2 linked regions of the Rubinisphaera italica genome follow. Each later gene encodes a partner of the first gene's protein in a complex. Links are inferred from orthologs where the notes say so. Each region holds a gene or a part of one and is shown on either strand. Other genes may lie near its edges. The genes, in order: dnaB and dnaG.

What was found.
Region 2: the proteins of dnaB (region 1) and dnaG are in contact, whole or in part, in a crystal structure (PDB 2R6A), measured with the Geobacillus stearothermophilus proteins. The link is inferred for Rubinisphaera italica from one-to-one orthologs. Residues at the interface, in WP_033016901.1 of Geobacillus stearothermophilus: Ser13, Glu15, Ala16, Gln18, Glu91, Leu92, Asp94, Ala95, Val96, Pro97, Thr98, Ala99, Ala100, Asn101, Tyr104, Tyr105, Ile108; in WP_049624496.1 of Geobacillus stearothermophilus: Lys456, Leu457, Leu458, Pro459, Ala460, Asn463, Ala464, Leu467, Leu535, Leu536, Ile537, Ala538, Gln544, Glu545, Asp548, Tyr549, His552.

Annotation. Positions count from the first base shown.
Region 1 is NZ_SJPG01000001.1:1,304,619-1,311,499, reverse strand. Bases 413-3,393 are described here. They hold dnaB (replicative DNA helicase), read left to right. Parts: upstream 413-1,197; coding sequence 1,198-2,589; downstream 2,590-3,393. Other genes in these bases: Pan54_RS05020 (SDR family NAD(P)-dependent oxidoreductase), read left to right, coding at 2,734-3,393; rplI (50S ribosomal protein L9), read left to right, coding at 557-1,066. Also shown: Pan54_RS05035 (single-stranded DNA-binding protein), read left to right, coding at 1-381; more of Pan54_RS05020, read left to right, coding at 3,394-3,507; Pan54_RS05015 (hypothetical protein), read right to left, coding at 3,745-4,266; Pan54_RS05010 (Hpt domain-containing protein), read right to left, coding at 4,496-4,831; Pan54_RS05005 (LptF/LptG family permease), read left to right, coding at 5,107-6,285; Pan54_RS05000 (glycogen debranching protein), read right to left, coding at 6,320-6,881. UniProt on the Escherichia coli protein: The main replicative DNA helicase, it participates in initiation and elongation during chromosome replication. Travels ahead of the DNA replisome, separating dsDNA into templates for DNA synthesis.
Region 2 is NZ_SJPG01000001.1:3,967,967-3,974,820, reverse strand. Bases 2,476-5,429 are described here. They hold dnaG (DNA primase), read left to right. Parts: upstream 2,476-2,921; coding sequence 2,922-4,937; downstream 4,938-5,429. Other genes in these bases: rpoD (RNA polymerase sigma factor RpoD), read left to right, coding at 5,028-5,429. Outside these bases: Pan54_RS14875 (hypothetical protein), read right to left, coding at 1-122; Pan54_RS14870 (UxaA family hydrolase), read right to left, coding at 496-2,043; more of rpoD, read left to right, coding at 5,430-6,704. UniProt on the Escherichia coli protein: RNA polymerase that catalyzes the synthesis of short RNA molecules used as primers for DNA polymerase during DNA replication.

The sequences.
Region 1 (6,881 bases):
AAGCAGACTAATTCTCGCAAGGAAGATACGACGTTTGTCGATGTAACCTTGTGGGGTCGTCAAGCAGAAGTCGCTGGAGAATATCTGGCAAAAGGTCGTCCAGTGATGATTGAAGGTCGACTGCAACTCGATCAGTGGGAAGATAAACAATCAGGAGAAAAACGCAGTAAATTGCGAGTCGTTGGGGAAACGATGCAATTACTGGGTAGTCGCGGTGATGGTGGTAGTGGCGGCGGAGGTGGTCGATCAAGCAGTGGTGGAGCACAATCCCGTCCATCTGCTGGTGGTGGCTCCTCTTCACAGCCTCACGACGATATGCCCCCTTCCCCTGTCGATTCCTTTTACGACAGTGGCCCCGAAGATGATGATGTTCCTTTTTAGGGAAGCGTTCCTGTCACTGGAATAAAAACAGGATATTTGAAACAAAATTAGCTAGAGTCAATGGTGTTGTCTATTCAGGGAAGCACGACAACGGAGTGTTTATTTCGGATTGACAACCTGATCAATAAAGCTCGTAAGAGCAATACTTTTCAAATTCGATGTTCAAGGTATTATTATGGTGCGTCAAGTCAAACGTCGGCCAGTTTATTCACCTCGCACCAGTGGTGCAGTTGAATTGATGCTCGCTGAAAATGTTTCCACATTAGGGAAACAAGGTGATATCGTTCGCGTAAAGCCGGGCTATGCTCGAAACTATCTGCTTCCTCAGGGATTGGCGACTATCGCCACCGAGGAAAATAAGAAGGCTGTCGAAGAGCACCGTGTCAAACTTGGAGAACTTGAGAAGCAACGCAAAGGCGCTGCCAAGAAATTGTCCGAGAATGTTTCGAAATACTCGGTCACCATCGAAGCCAATGCGAACGACGAAGGTCATTTGTATGGCTCAATTCTGGCTGCAGACATCAGTAAGTCTCTGATCAAAGCTGGTTACAAAGTCGAGCCGGAACATATCCGTCTCGATGGACCGCTCAAAGAACTCGGAATGTACACCGTGAAGCTGCAGTTGCACTCTGAGGTCTCTTCGGATGTCAAAGTCTGGGTTGTGCCCATTAGTGGCTCGAAGTAATCCCATCAGTCAAACAGCTCACTGAGTATGTGTTTGACTTGAAGGGTGCCGACCAGGGCGAATCAAACAGGATGTCGAGTTCGGCATCCTGTTTTTGCGTCTACTGTGATAGTCAGTAAAATGGAGTGAACATGTCGACCGATATGAAAAGTGCTGCTGCGGAGGGCTTACTCAGTAAACGTCCGCCAATGAACCTCGATGCGGAAAACAGTGTGCTGGGCTGTTTGATGCTCGTGAATGACACGGTCGATCAAGTTCTGGGCATCTTGAATGCTGATCAGTTTTATGATGATCAGAACCGTCGCATTTTTTCGACGATTGCTGACATGTTTGAACGTGGCGATCGAGGGATCGATGCCGTCACACTGGCTAATGAACTCGAAAAGCTGGGTTCATTGGAAAAAGCGGGAGGCGTGCCCAAGATCCTGGACATCATGGAAACGGTACCTCATGCCGCCCATGCTGAGTATTATGCGAAGATAGTACGGGAAAAATGGCTGCAGCGTCAGCTCATCTATACCTGTAACGAGATTCTGAAAGAGGCCCACCATTCTTCCGATGACATCAACGATATCTTGTCACGCTCTGAACAGAAGATCTTTCAGCTGGCCGAGCAGCAGGAATCGCTGACACGAAGTGATATGAAATCGATCCTGATGGAAACCTGGGATCGAATTAACAGTCGCCGGGACCAAGAAGGAACGGTTAGTGGCCTCAACAGTGGCTTTGTGGGACTTAATGAACTGACGAGTGGCTATCAGAAATCCGAACTCATCATTTTGGCCGCTCGCCCGAGTATGGGAAAAACAGCTTTTGTCTGTAACTCCACCCTGGCGGTTGCGGGACTGGCAAAAAGTGGAGTGTTACTGTTTAGTCTGGAACAGTCGAAAGCAGAATTGGCCGAACGTCTGCTGTGTATCCATTCGAAAGTCGATGGCCACAAAGTTCGACAGGGGGATCTGGATGAAATGGATCATCATGCCCTTCTCGAAGGCTCAACCGAATTGAGTCAGTATCCGATTTTTGTCGATGATCAGCCCGGTCGCACAATGTCGCAAATCGCAGCAGTTTCGAGACGCATGAAACGACAATACGATATCGGCATTGTGATTATCGATTACCTCCAGTTGATTGAAGCCGAAGACAAGAACCAGCCTCGTGAACAGCAGATTGCCTCGATCACAAGACGTCTGAAATTCCTGGCCAAGGATTTGGACATTCCCGTCGTTGCCCTGGCCCAGTTGAACCGAGGAGTTGAACAACGCGAAGATAAACGACCTCGACTTGCGGACCTGCGAGAATCTGGAGCGATCGAACAGGATGCCGACGTTGTGATGTTTCTGCACCGTCCGGAAGCCTACGATCCCGAAGATCGCCCCGGTGAAGCCTTCGTGATTGTCGCCAAAAACCGAAGTGGTCCGATCGGAGATGCACACCTGACTTGGATCAAACAGCAACTCCGCTTTGTCGACTACAGCCCTCTCAGCGCCCCCGAAGGCGGCTGGGTCGACGACGGCTTCTAGTCCCTTTCAGGGGTTTGTTTTAGCCGTCAAATAACTACTTCGCACTCCGTTGTCGTGCTTTTCGTAATTCATTAGTCGATCAGGCTGTGCCTAACCTACAGTTTCTTATAATGACGACTTCCCAATAGAGTGAACTTATCAGCGATGACTTCCAATAAGCCGTTTGCCAGTTTGTATGATCGATGCGCTGTCGTGACAGGTGCATCTTCCGGAATCGGACAGGCCATTGCACTGGAACTGGCCCGTGGTGGTGCAGATTTGATTTTGCACTACAACTGTAATCGAATCGGAATTGAAAAGACGGCTTCCCAAGTTCGTGAATTGGGGCGAGTTGTTCATATCATCCAGGCAGATCTCAGTGATGCCGTGCAGTATGCTCAACTGGTTAATGGAGCATTTGATCTCCATCAAACACTCGATATCTGGGTCAACAATGCCGGCGTCGATTTATTGACTGGGGAAGCACCCGAGTGGCCTTATCTGAAGAAACTCGAAAAGCTCTTTGAAATCGATGTTCGCGGCACGATTGCTCTCTCGAAAGCGGTTGGAACCCGCTTTTATGCTCAGCAAAGTGGTGTCATCCTCAATATTGGTTGGGATCAAGCCGAGCGTGGTATGGAAGGAGATAGCGGAGAATTATTCGCGGCTGCCAAGAATGCGATTATGGGATTTTCCCGTTCGCTGGCTGTCTCACTGGCACCGCATGTTCGTGTGAATTGCGTCGCTCCCGGTTGGATTCGAACGGCTTGGGGTGAAAATGTAGGCGATGCCTGGCAGCAAAGAGTCATGCAGGAAACACCATTGAAACGCTGGGGAACACCGGAAGATATCGCCAACCTGATCCGGTTTCTTGCTTCAGATGAAGCAAGTTATCTCACGGGTCAAATTTATTACGCCAACGGTGGTGCAGAGCGCTAAGTCACCCGATTCAGGTGAAGATCATTAAGAGCACGAAGCCCAAGCGAGTCTGTCCCGGTTGCTTATGGAGCCTATTTAAAAATTACCTGCAGCGTTCAGCAGGAGCAAACACAGCGTATTTAGGACATTATCAGTCCATGCGACTGCAGATACCATTTGAAAATGGTCTAAGACACACTCGCTTGCGCTTTGTGCCTGGAATATTCAACTTCTGCGTAGTTACTTCCGAACTGTGTATTAAGGCAGAACGCGTTTTGAAAGAATCGCCTGATAGGTTTCGTATCGTTTTTTCATACGGTCGACTGAATACATGCGGATGAGTTTGTTTTTGTAAAGCAGGCGATTCTGTTCATCACGTGTGATTTCATCACCAACTTCACGCAATGCCATTCCCGCATATAACTCTGCGAAAGTAATCGGATCAACGCCGATCCCTGCTTCCAGATCTGCAATGGCATCTCCCCCACCGGTTAGGATAAGGTATGGATTCATGCCAGTTGTGGCGGGATTATATTTGCCTTCGATTCGCAACGATTCCATCGCCTGTCCCATTGTGGCATTCGCACCCTGGATTTGCTGAACGGTTTCATTGGCCAGATCGACAGCCTGATTGTTATTGTCGATATCAGCATTTAATGGTGGCTGAGCGACTGAGGTCGCGAGCTGGAAAGTTCCATTGGAACCGAGCATATAACCAGCCCCCAGCAAGAGCAGTGAAAATCCAATTCGACGAATGGTTGGCAATTTTTCTTTACGCATCTTCCCGCACCTTATCTGATCATAATCGAGCTACGATATTGTTCACAATGACGTGATCACTGAACCACTAACGCTTAAAGCATTGTCGCTGATGCGAATAAGAATGCGTTAGAATCAGTTACGGTGGTCAGTACAAACCAGCCGTGTAATGACTATCGTGACATGCAGTCGAACCGGTTGCAAGTCGTTGAGCCTCAACTGATTGGTGTGAAGTCAAATCCGACTGAAACTACCGGCAAATCTGCTCCATATAGGAAACCAATGCCTGCAAAGATTCTGGAATTTCCGCATGATTTTCCATTTTACACATCATTTCCAGATGCTGAGCCCGTTCTGTCAATCCCGGGAAACCATATCCGCCCCCTGCCCCTTTGAGCTGATGGGCAACAGACTTCAATAAGTAGATATCCCCTTCTTCAAGACCAGCCTGTAACTCCAGTTGTCGTTCCGGCAATACCTCAACAAAATACTTTAGTAAGTCCTGAAAATCAGCTTCGTCAGCATAAATCGACTTAATGGGCTGGCCTGCACCAGGAAGTGCCTTATTGTTCACTACAGTTGCCATTCTTCATCCCCTCATGAATATTGACAGTGTTTTCGAGTTGAACACTTTTAGTAATGTGTTCTTTATTAAACATAGTTCAAAATCTTGAAGGAAAACTCGCTAACGCCATTATACTTGAGAGATTTCCGGGCAGAACTGGAAATTTCCTGGGATTTAATCCCGCTAAGTAAAGGATCTCCAACTGGACTGAACGCAATCCATATTGACCCATTATGCTAATATGAGGTATCAAACCGCTGTCAAAAAACCATTTCTGGCTTGGATCTGCCTGCTTTATGCGACTGCTTCAGAGATACATCACTGGTGAACTGCTGCGTGTTTTCGTAATGGTTTTAATAGCCATATCGATTCTGCTGGTTTTTGTTGGTGTCTTTCAACAAGCCACGGAAAATGGTCTGGGACCTGTCGAAGTCCTTCAGATTCTCCCGTATGTCATTTATAGCCTGCTTCCGATTACGATTCCGGCGACCATGCTTCTGACAGTAACTGTGGTTTACGGACGGATGTCTGGTGATCAGGAATTGATTGCCGCTCGAGCCGCTGGAATCAATTTGATTTCCCTGTTATGGCCAGCATTACTGATGGGAGCCAGTCTGAGTGCGGGTGCACTCGTGTTGACTGACCGTGTGATTCCCTGGTCTATCGACAAAATTCAGGAAACGGTGCTTCTGAAGATGGAGAAAATCTTCCTGGATCAACTTCGCAGCGATCATCAATTCATAGATCCTCAAGGGAGTCTGGCAATTACCGTCATTGATGTCGATCAGAAAACACTGATCAAGCCCACCATTCGCTATACACCAAAAAGCGGGCAGACATTCACCATTCAAGCCGAATCCGCCAATATTCATTTCAATCTTTCCGAAGGGGTGGCAACCATCAAAGTCGTTGGTGGTTATATTCATATGTCAGATGGCAGGGGAGCCTGGATACGTGAAGAAGAATATCCTTTCCCGCTCCCTTTAATCGACAAGCAGCGCAAAGCCCGACATATGGCTGCCAATGAGATTTCCAAAGAACTTCAGGAGATCAAGCAGAAAGAAAAAGAGCGGGAATCCCGACAAACCATCGCCACGGCCATGAATTTGATGACGGGCAGATTCGAAGAATTTACAAAACAGGATTTTCTGGAACTGGTGCAAGGATCTGGAACCGACCTCCAACGCAGCAATAAACTAAAAACCGAGTATCACAGCCGCTTTGCGATGGCAGGCAGTTGCTTTTTCTTCGTCCTGGTTGGCAGCCCGATTTCAATCATTCACGCCAAGAAGCAATTTCTGACCACGTTTTTTATGGTGTTTATGCCCATTGTCTTCATCTACTATCCGATCATCATGCTGTCGATGAATCAGGCAAAGAACGGGGCGCTCGAAGCTTACTGGGTGATGTGGGTTGCTAATGTCCTGGCCAGCTTTATTGGCGGATATCTTCTCTGGAAGGTCATGCGAAATTAATCTGAACGGGAAATTCACCCTCCTTCCACCTCCTCTACGTGTCCCGGAACAGAATTACAATTGAACGAGCCGCGACAGGATAGCATGTCGACTGCATGACTGTGCAGCGGCCGAAGTCGATAATATCCTCCGGAGAAGGTAATGAGGTATCGACAATTCGCTTCCATTTGATGGGAGGAGTTTCGACGATTTTAAAGTCGATTTGTTGATCAGAGCCGTTTATCATCACGTATAAATCCTGGCTGTCATTCTGACTGCCGACCAGGCTGAAGGCCAGTGTCTGCGAGTGACCGATCATATCGCAGGGGCCAGAGGGACCATACCAGCTGACTTCATTTCGCCAGTAGCGAGAACGGCAAATCGAGCCGAAGGTTTTGCGAAACGCAATGATCATTTTGAAGAATCGATACACGTCGCTGTGCTTCTCGAGTCTTGACCAATCCAGCCAGCTTGTTTCATTATCCTGATTATAAGCGTTATTGTTTCCGTTTTGAGTCTGCATAAACTCATCCCCCATACGCAGCATGGGGGAACCATTTGAAACCATCAGCAATGTCATATAATTTTTGACTAGCTGTTTGCGAAGCTGAACGACC
Region 2 (6,854 bases), 2.7 Mb from region 1 along the record:
CCCCCTTCTGGGGTGGCCGATTTTTCGTAATATCTCGGTTCGGGCTGGGCTTGTGCGGTCGTACTTGACCAGGCAAGAGCCATTGCAGCGATACCGACACAGAAGCGGCGAAATCCTCGCATATGAGGTCGTCCTTGACTTTTTTGGGGGAGCGAGCCGTTCCGATCGAGAATTCTCGTTATGTTTGTCATCAGCGACTTTATCTCTTGAGGCATCATCGATCTTGACCTGAACCAGAGGAACCTGTTGGCATCAATTTCACACATCACTAGACAGTGCGCAAAATTGTGGACCTGCCGGTAGTATCGGTTGTGGGGATTGTGAAGCTGTAACGATTGTGACGGTGATGCCGTATTTTTGGTGATTTCCGGCTGTAACGGTTCTCACAATCGTGCGAATCCTGACGACTTTAGCGTTTATTCCAGAAGCATCTTCTCTGGAAATCGTCATAAACTAAGCAGTAAGGTGTTGCCATTAAACAACTTAAGACAATCTTTAAAAGATTGGGCCAGGCGACCAGGGGCAAAATTCTTCATCTCCGATCCCAGCCGCCTCAGATTTGGTTTTTTTCCCGGAAGCGACCGCAAGAATCTCCTCAAAGATCTCTTGCCCCTTCTGTTCCAGGCTGGTTCCCTCAAGAACATCGCCGGCATTGATATCCATATCTTCACTGAGATAGTCGAAGGTTGCCGTATTGGAGCAGATTTTCAGAGTCGGTGTCGGTTTGCTTCCAAAACAACTTCCACGGCCTGTGGAAAACAGGGAAACGGTCGCTCCTCCAGCGATCATACCCGTGACACTCGCCGGGTCGTAGCCGGGGGTGTCCATAATCACAAACCCCTTAGCAGTGACAGGTTCCGCATACTCATAGACGGCAGTGAGAGCCGTCGAACCCCCTTTGGCGATCGCTCCCAGGCTCTTCTCGTAAATCGTCGTCAATCCACCCTTCTTATTACCGACCGAAGGATTATTGTCGATTTTGAGTTGGAATTTGTCCGCATAATCTTCCCACCAGTGGATTCGCTCGATCAGTTTCTCGCCGACTTCTCGACTGATTGCCCTGCTGGTCAGCAGATGTTCGCCACCATAAATTTCAGGAACTTCAGACAGAATTGCCGTCCCGCCTGAGCGGACTATCAAATCGCTGGCGACGCCAATCGCCGGATTCGCAGTGATCCCACTATATCCATCACTCCCCCCGCATTCGGTCGCGACAATCAATTCCGAAGCAGAGATGGGCTCCCGTCGGGCACGGTCTGCCTCTTGCAGAATCTCCGGCAAGGCACTCAGGGCCTTTTCGATTGTCTTGCGTACACCACCAGCTTGTTGAATGTTAATCATCGGACGCGATTTTTTCGCGGGCGTGTCGGCTGATTCCAGCTGGACCAATCCTTGGGAGTCAACCAGATAATCCGCCTGAGCCGTCTCACAGCCGAGTCCAATCACCAGATATCCACAGATATTTGGATGTCGGGCATAACCGGCCAATGTCCGATTGAGTTGTTCGTGGTCCGATCCCTGATATTCGAACGCACAGCCTCCTTTGTGTGTCAAAGCAATCACACCATCGACATGAGGATATTTTTCGAGCAACTCCGGCCCAACCTGGTCAGCAATACGTCGTGAACTGGTGGCTGAGCAATTCACAGTACTGACAATCGCCACATAATTTCGCGTGGCCGCTTTGCCATTCGGCCGGCGATATCCTTGGAACTTCCTGACTTCGGAAAAGAAATCCGTCTCAGGAAGGGCATCCGCGTATCGATATTCCAGATTCAGAGAACCACAATCGACATTATGCGTATGGACCCAATCTCCATTACGAATGTCTTTAGAAGCAAACCCGACCGTCTGACCATATTTGAAAATCGGCTCTCCAGCTGAAATCTCTCGTGTCGCAATCTTGTGGCCAGCGGGAATAAGTACTCGAGTCACAATTTGTGAAGACAGATCTTCCAGAGTTGTCCCCTCAGGAATCTCACGAATCGCAACAACGACATTATCAAGAGAGTTCAATCGAATAATTGGGGAAATTTGAGCCATAGTTTATGGAATCCTGTCGAAATGCTTTTCAAAACATTCCAACAAATAAGTATCAAACTTACAAGCACGCACCGTAAGCCAGTGTGTGACACTCATCGAAGCTGGATATGCCTGATCGATCCGTGATCTTTTTGGTCGCAGTCCACTAGATTACTTGTGGTTGATCGTGAACTCCAAAAGGAACTTCTTGCAGCTGAGCCGCCCCGAAAGGATCTTTCGGAGATATCCTGCGTAAGTAAACCATAGTAACGAGTGAGTGCGAACTTACCCCGTAGCGTCAGCGAGGGGACGGCACTCAACCAGCCAAAGGGGTTGACTTCCAGAGGAGCCAGTGACAGACGGGCCTTTCTCATTATCAATAAATAGTCATGATTTATAGGAACTTTGAACCACTTTGAGCCGGAATAATTAACTCAGGAAAACCAAGCCATGTCCTATAAACTAAGTGTCCAGAAAGTTTAGTGCGGTTGAATCAATGATCCCAGTCGTAACAATTCCACAAACAGGTTGAAATACGGCCACATTCCCAGACAGTGAAGACAGGCACTATGAATATGGCCCTTATCTCTCTACTATTTATAGGGTTACGTGATCCTCTGTTTGTTTAACTTTCTATGGATTTCATTTGCGGAGGCTTGCATTGGTGGTAGAGTTGTGATGTGACGCCTTTGGTCGTCCCGCCAGCATACAAAATGAACAACTGTAGACTTGCCTGAATCGCTGTCGAGGGAAATGCTCCATTGAGGACAGACGCGAACGCAATGCCATTGTGAGCCGGGGGATCTCTCTGCTGATTGACCTGTCAGCGAAGAGATGTATTGCCAAGAGTTTGAATCAGTGAAGTGCGAACAGGCTTGAGGGGAATTATCAACGTGCAGATGGATAAGTGGAGCGAATTCAAAGAAGAGGTTCGCGCCCAGACTGATCTCATTGCGCTCATTGGCGAAACTCGCACAGTGACGCCGAGAAAAGGGGGAAGTGAATATGTCACTCTCTGCCCTTTCCATGACGATCATGATCCCTCAATGACGATTGATCCCTCTCGCCAGACTTACAGATGCTGGGTTTGTAATGAAGGCGGAGACTGCTTTAGCTATGTCCAGAAATTAGAAGGACTGCAATTTCGAGACGCTTTAGAGCAACTCGCCAACCGCGCTGGTCTGGAAATGCCCAAAAACCAGCAGAAAAGCGGCACTCGAGGAACAGACCGAAATACTCTATTATCTGCTCTCGGCTGGGCCAGTCAAAAATTTCACAATTGTCTGCTGACAGATCCCGCAGCCGAAGCCGCTCGGGATTATTTACTCGATCGCGGCTTCTGCGAGGAAATCTGGTCGGACTTTGAAATCGGTTTCCATCCCGGTCCCTGGGAGTGGCTGGGGAATTCCTCTAATGGAAAGTTCACGAAACAACAACTTGAAGAAGCTCGATTAATTGCCCAGCGAGCCAACGGCGGCGGATATTTCGATCACTTTCGTAACCGTATCATCTTTCCGATTCGCAACGAACGCGGCCAAGTCATCGCCTTTGGAGGACGGGTGCTGCCAGGCAGCGAAGATGAGAAATTTGGGAAATATCAGAACAGCAAAGAAAGTTATCTCTTTAACAAAAGCAAGCAACTTTACGGCATCGACCATGCCCGAGACGCGATGCGTGGTCGAAATCAGGTTATCGTCGTTGAAGGCTATACAGATTGTATCAGCCTGCACCAAGTGGGAATTCCCAACGTTGTGGCGACCTTGGGAACAGCGTTAACTCATGAGCATGTTGCCTTGATTAAACGGTTCTGTCAGAACGTGATTCTGATTTTTGATGGTGATAAAGCGGGACAAAACGCGGCTAACCGAGCCTTGCCACGTTTATTGTCGCATGAGATCGAACTGAAGCTGCTGGCACTGCCTGACGGAATGGATCCGCCCGAGTATCTTGAAAAACATGGCGTGCAGGAATTTCAAAATCTTTTGCAAAAAGCACAGGAAGCGTGGGACTTTAAACTTCAGCAACTTGCAGGAGAGCATAATTCCAACTCAACATTTGCCAGTGAAAAAATCACTGAGGAAATGCTCGCTCTGATCGCCGTCGCACCCGCTTTGCAAGGCACAAAACGTGAAGATCTGCTGCTGAATCGACTGGCCAATCAAGTCGGCTTGCGGGGCTCTCAGGAGCAAAAATTACGAAGTGATTTGGCAAAATTGCGAGCGAAAGGCCCGAAAGTTGCGTCAAGTCAACATAGCATCTCACGTTCACAGCCGAACGATGCAGATGTTGACTTTTTTCACCAGCAGACGAACGATTTAAATGGGGAAGAGTTCAATCAGGTCTTTCAGGAAACATCTCGGGACGTTCCTCAGGTGTCTCTGCGAAAACAGATCGATCAGCTTTTAAAGCCGAACTTGAATCGGAGAACTGCTCTTGAGCGAGACCTGTTGGAAATTATCATCATGATGCCCGAATGCATCACGGTGGTTTTACAACGGGAAACGATGACAATCATACGAAACAAAATTGTCCTGGAACTTCTCTCGCAATGTGCCGAGCAGAATCAAAGAGGAGAATACACCGGAGTCGACTCGCTGATGAGCGAGTTGGAAGAGCCAGAATTGAAGCGATTCATTATGGCGATAACGACCGAAGCCGAACAGAAGAAGATTACCGACAAACTTCAGGAGACGCTGCAGGATTCCGAGGGGAACCGCATTCCGTTTTATCTGAATCAGGTGATCGAGCAACTGAATTGGGAACAGAGGGAATCCCAGCACCGAACGTCGACGCGTACTGTTGCGATCGAAAATCACGAACCAACATCGGTCGACGAACGGATGAGACAAATGCTGCAGGATGCGGCTCAATTTCACCAGCAACGTGTGACGCGCAATACTGCATCGTCTCAATAATCTCAACTCTGTCCGTTTTTCGTCCTATAGTGAAATGAGACAATCACTGCAACGGACAACAGACGAGAGATCAACTTCGAGGAGATATCCATGCATCAGCTTGATGACAACCTACAGCAATTGATTAAATCTGGACGCAAACAGGGTTACATCACCTTTAGTCAGGTCAACGATTACCTGCCCGATGAGGGGGTCAATCCGGACAAGCTCGATCACCTGCTGCATTCTCTGGAAGAACTCGGAATGGACATCATTCCTGAGAAGCACGTCTCCAAACGGAAAACCGAACTGGAGTCCGCCAAGAAAAAGAAGACCTCCAAATCAGAAAAACGTTCAGGAGATCTCATCGCGGAAGAAGAAGGTTCCAAGCGAATCGACGATCCCGTACGCATTTACCTCACACAGATGGGAGAAATCCCGTTGCTGACACGTGTTGAGGAAATCACGCTTGCCAAGAAAATCGAAGTGACTCGCAAGCAATTCCGTCGTCATCTGATGGAAAACGATTGTGCGATGCAGGCTGCCATCGAAACACTGGCCAAAGTGCATCGTGGAGAATTGCCATTCGATCGTACGATCAAAGTTTCTTTGACGGAAAGTCTCGAGAAAGAACAGATTCTCGGCCGCATGCCGCACAATCTGAAAACTCTCGACTACCTGATGGAGAAGAACAAGCACGACTTCCAACGCTCCATCGACCCAGAGCTTTCATCTGAAGAACAAAAGCAGGCTCGTCATTCGCTCAATACCCGACGTCGTAAAATGACGACGCTCGTTGAGGAACTGAGCTTACGTACGCAACGTCTGCATCCCTTGTTCAAACGTCTGCAGCAGATTTCTGCTCGTATGAACGAGTTGAAGCACAAGCATAAAGTTGTCAGCCGTCGACAGAATTCGGAGAACGAAAAAGCTGCCATCGAACGTGAACTTCACGACTTAATGGTGATGACCTACGAAACTCCGGAATCGTTGCAGGCTCGTATCAAAGAAATCGAAAGTCGATTCTCCGCCTACGAAACTGCCATGCGGGAACTTTCCGGCGGCAACCTGCGACTGGTCGTTTCGATTGCCAAAAAATACCGTAATCGCGGCATGAACTTCCTCGATCTCATTCAGGAGGGCAACACTGGCCTGATGCGAGCCGTCGACAAATACGAATATCGCCGTGGCTACAAATTCTCGACTTACGCCACCTGGTGGATTCGTCAGGCGATCACCCGAGCGATTGCCGATCAGGCCCGTACGATTCGTATTCCTGTGCACATGATTGAAACCATGTCTCGCTTACGAAAAGTCTCCAAAGATCTCGTTCAGGAACTGGGACGCGAACCGACTGTTGAGGAAATGGCCGAACGAGCTGAAGTGAGTATTGAGGAAGCTCGTCGTGTGATGAAAATCTCACGCCAGCCGATCAGTCTCGATCGCCCGATCGGTGAAGGTGAAGACAGCTACTTCGGCGACTTCATCGAAGATCAGTCCACAGAAAGTCCGGTTAGTTCAGCGACTCAGGAGATGCTCAAGGACAAGATCGATCATGTCCTGCGAACATTGACCTACCGCGAACGCGAAATCATCAAACTGCGTTACGGCCTCGGCGACGGGTACACCTACACCCTCGAAGAAGTCGGCCGCATCTTTAAAGTGACCCGTGAACGCGTCCGCCAAATCGAAGCCAAAGCCGTCCGCAAACTGCAGCATCCCGTGCGCAGCCACCAATTGAAAGGCTTCCTGGAATCGCTAATGGCCGCCGGTGCCATGCAGGGCTAATGTAGGGTCCGCTGTGCGGACCAGAACGGAACATTGAATTGAATCGAAAGCCCACATCAGAAATGATGTGGGCTTTTTAAATTAACTGAGTGCCATGCTCAAACTTATTTGAGCGTGCAATGGACGCTGAAGCCAGTTGGAAGTAATTTA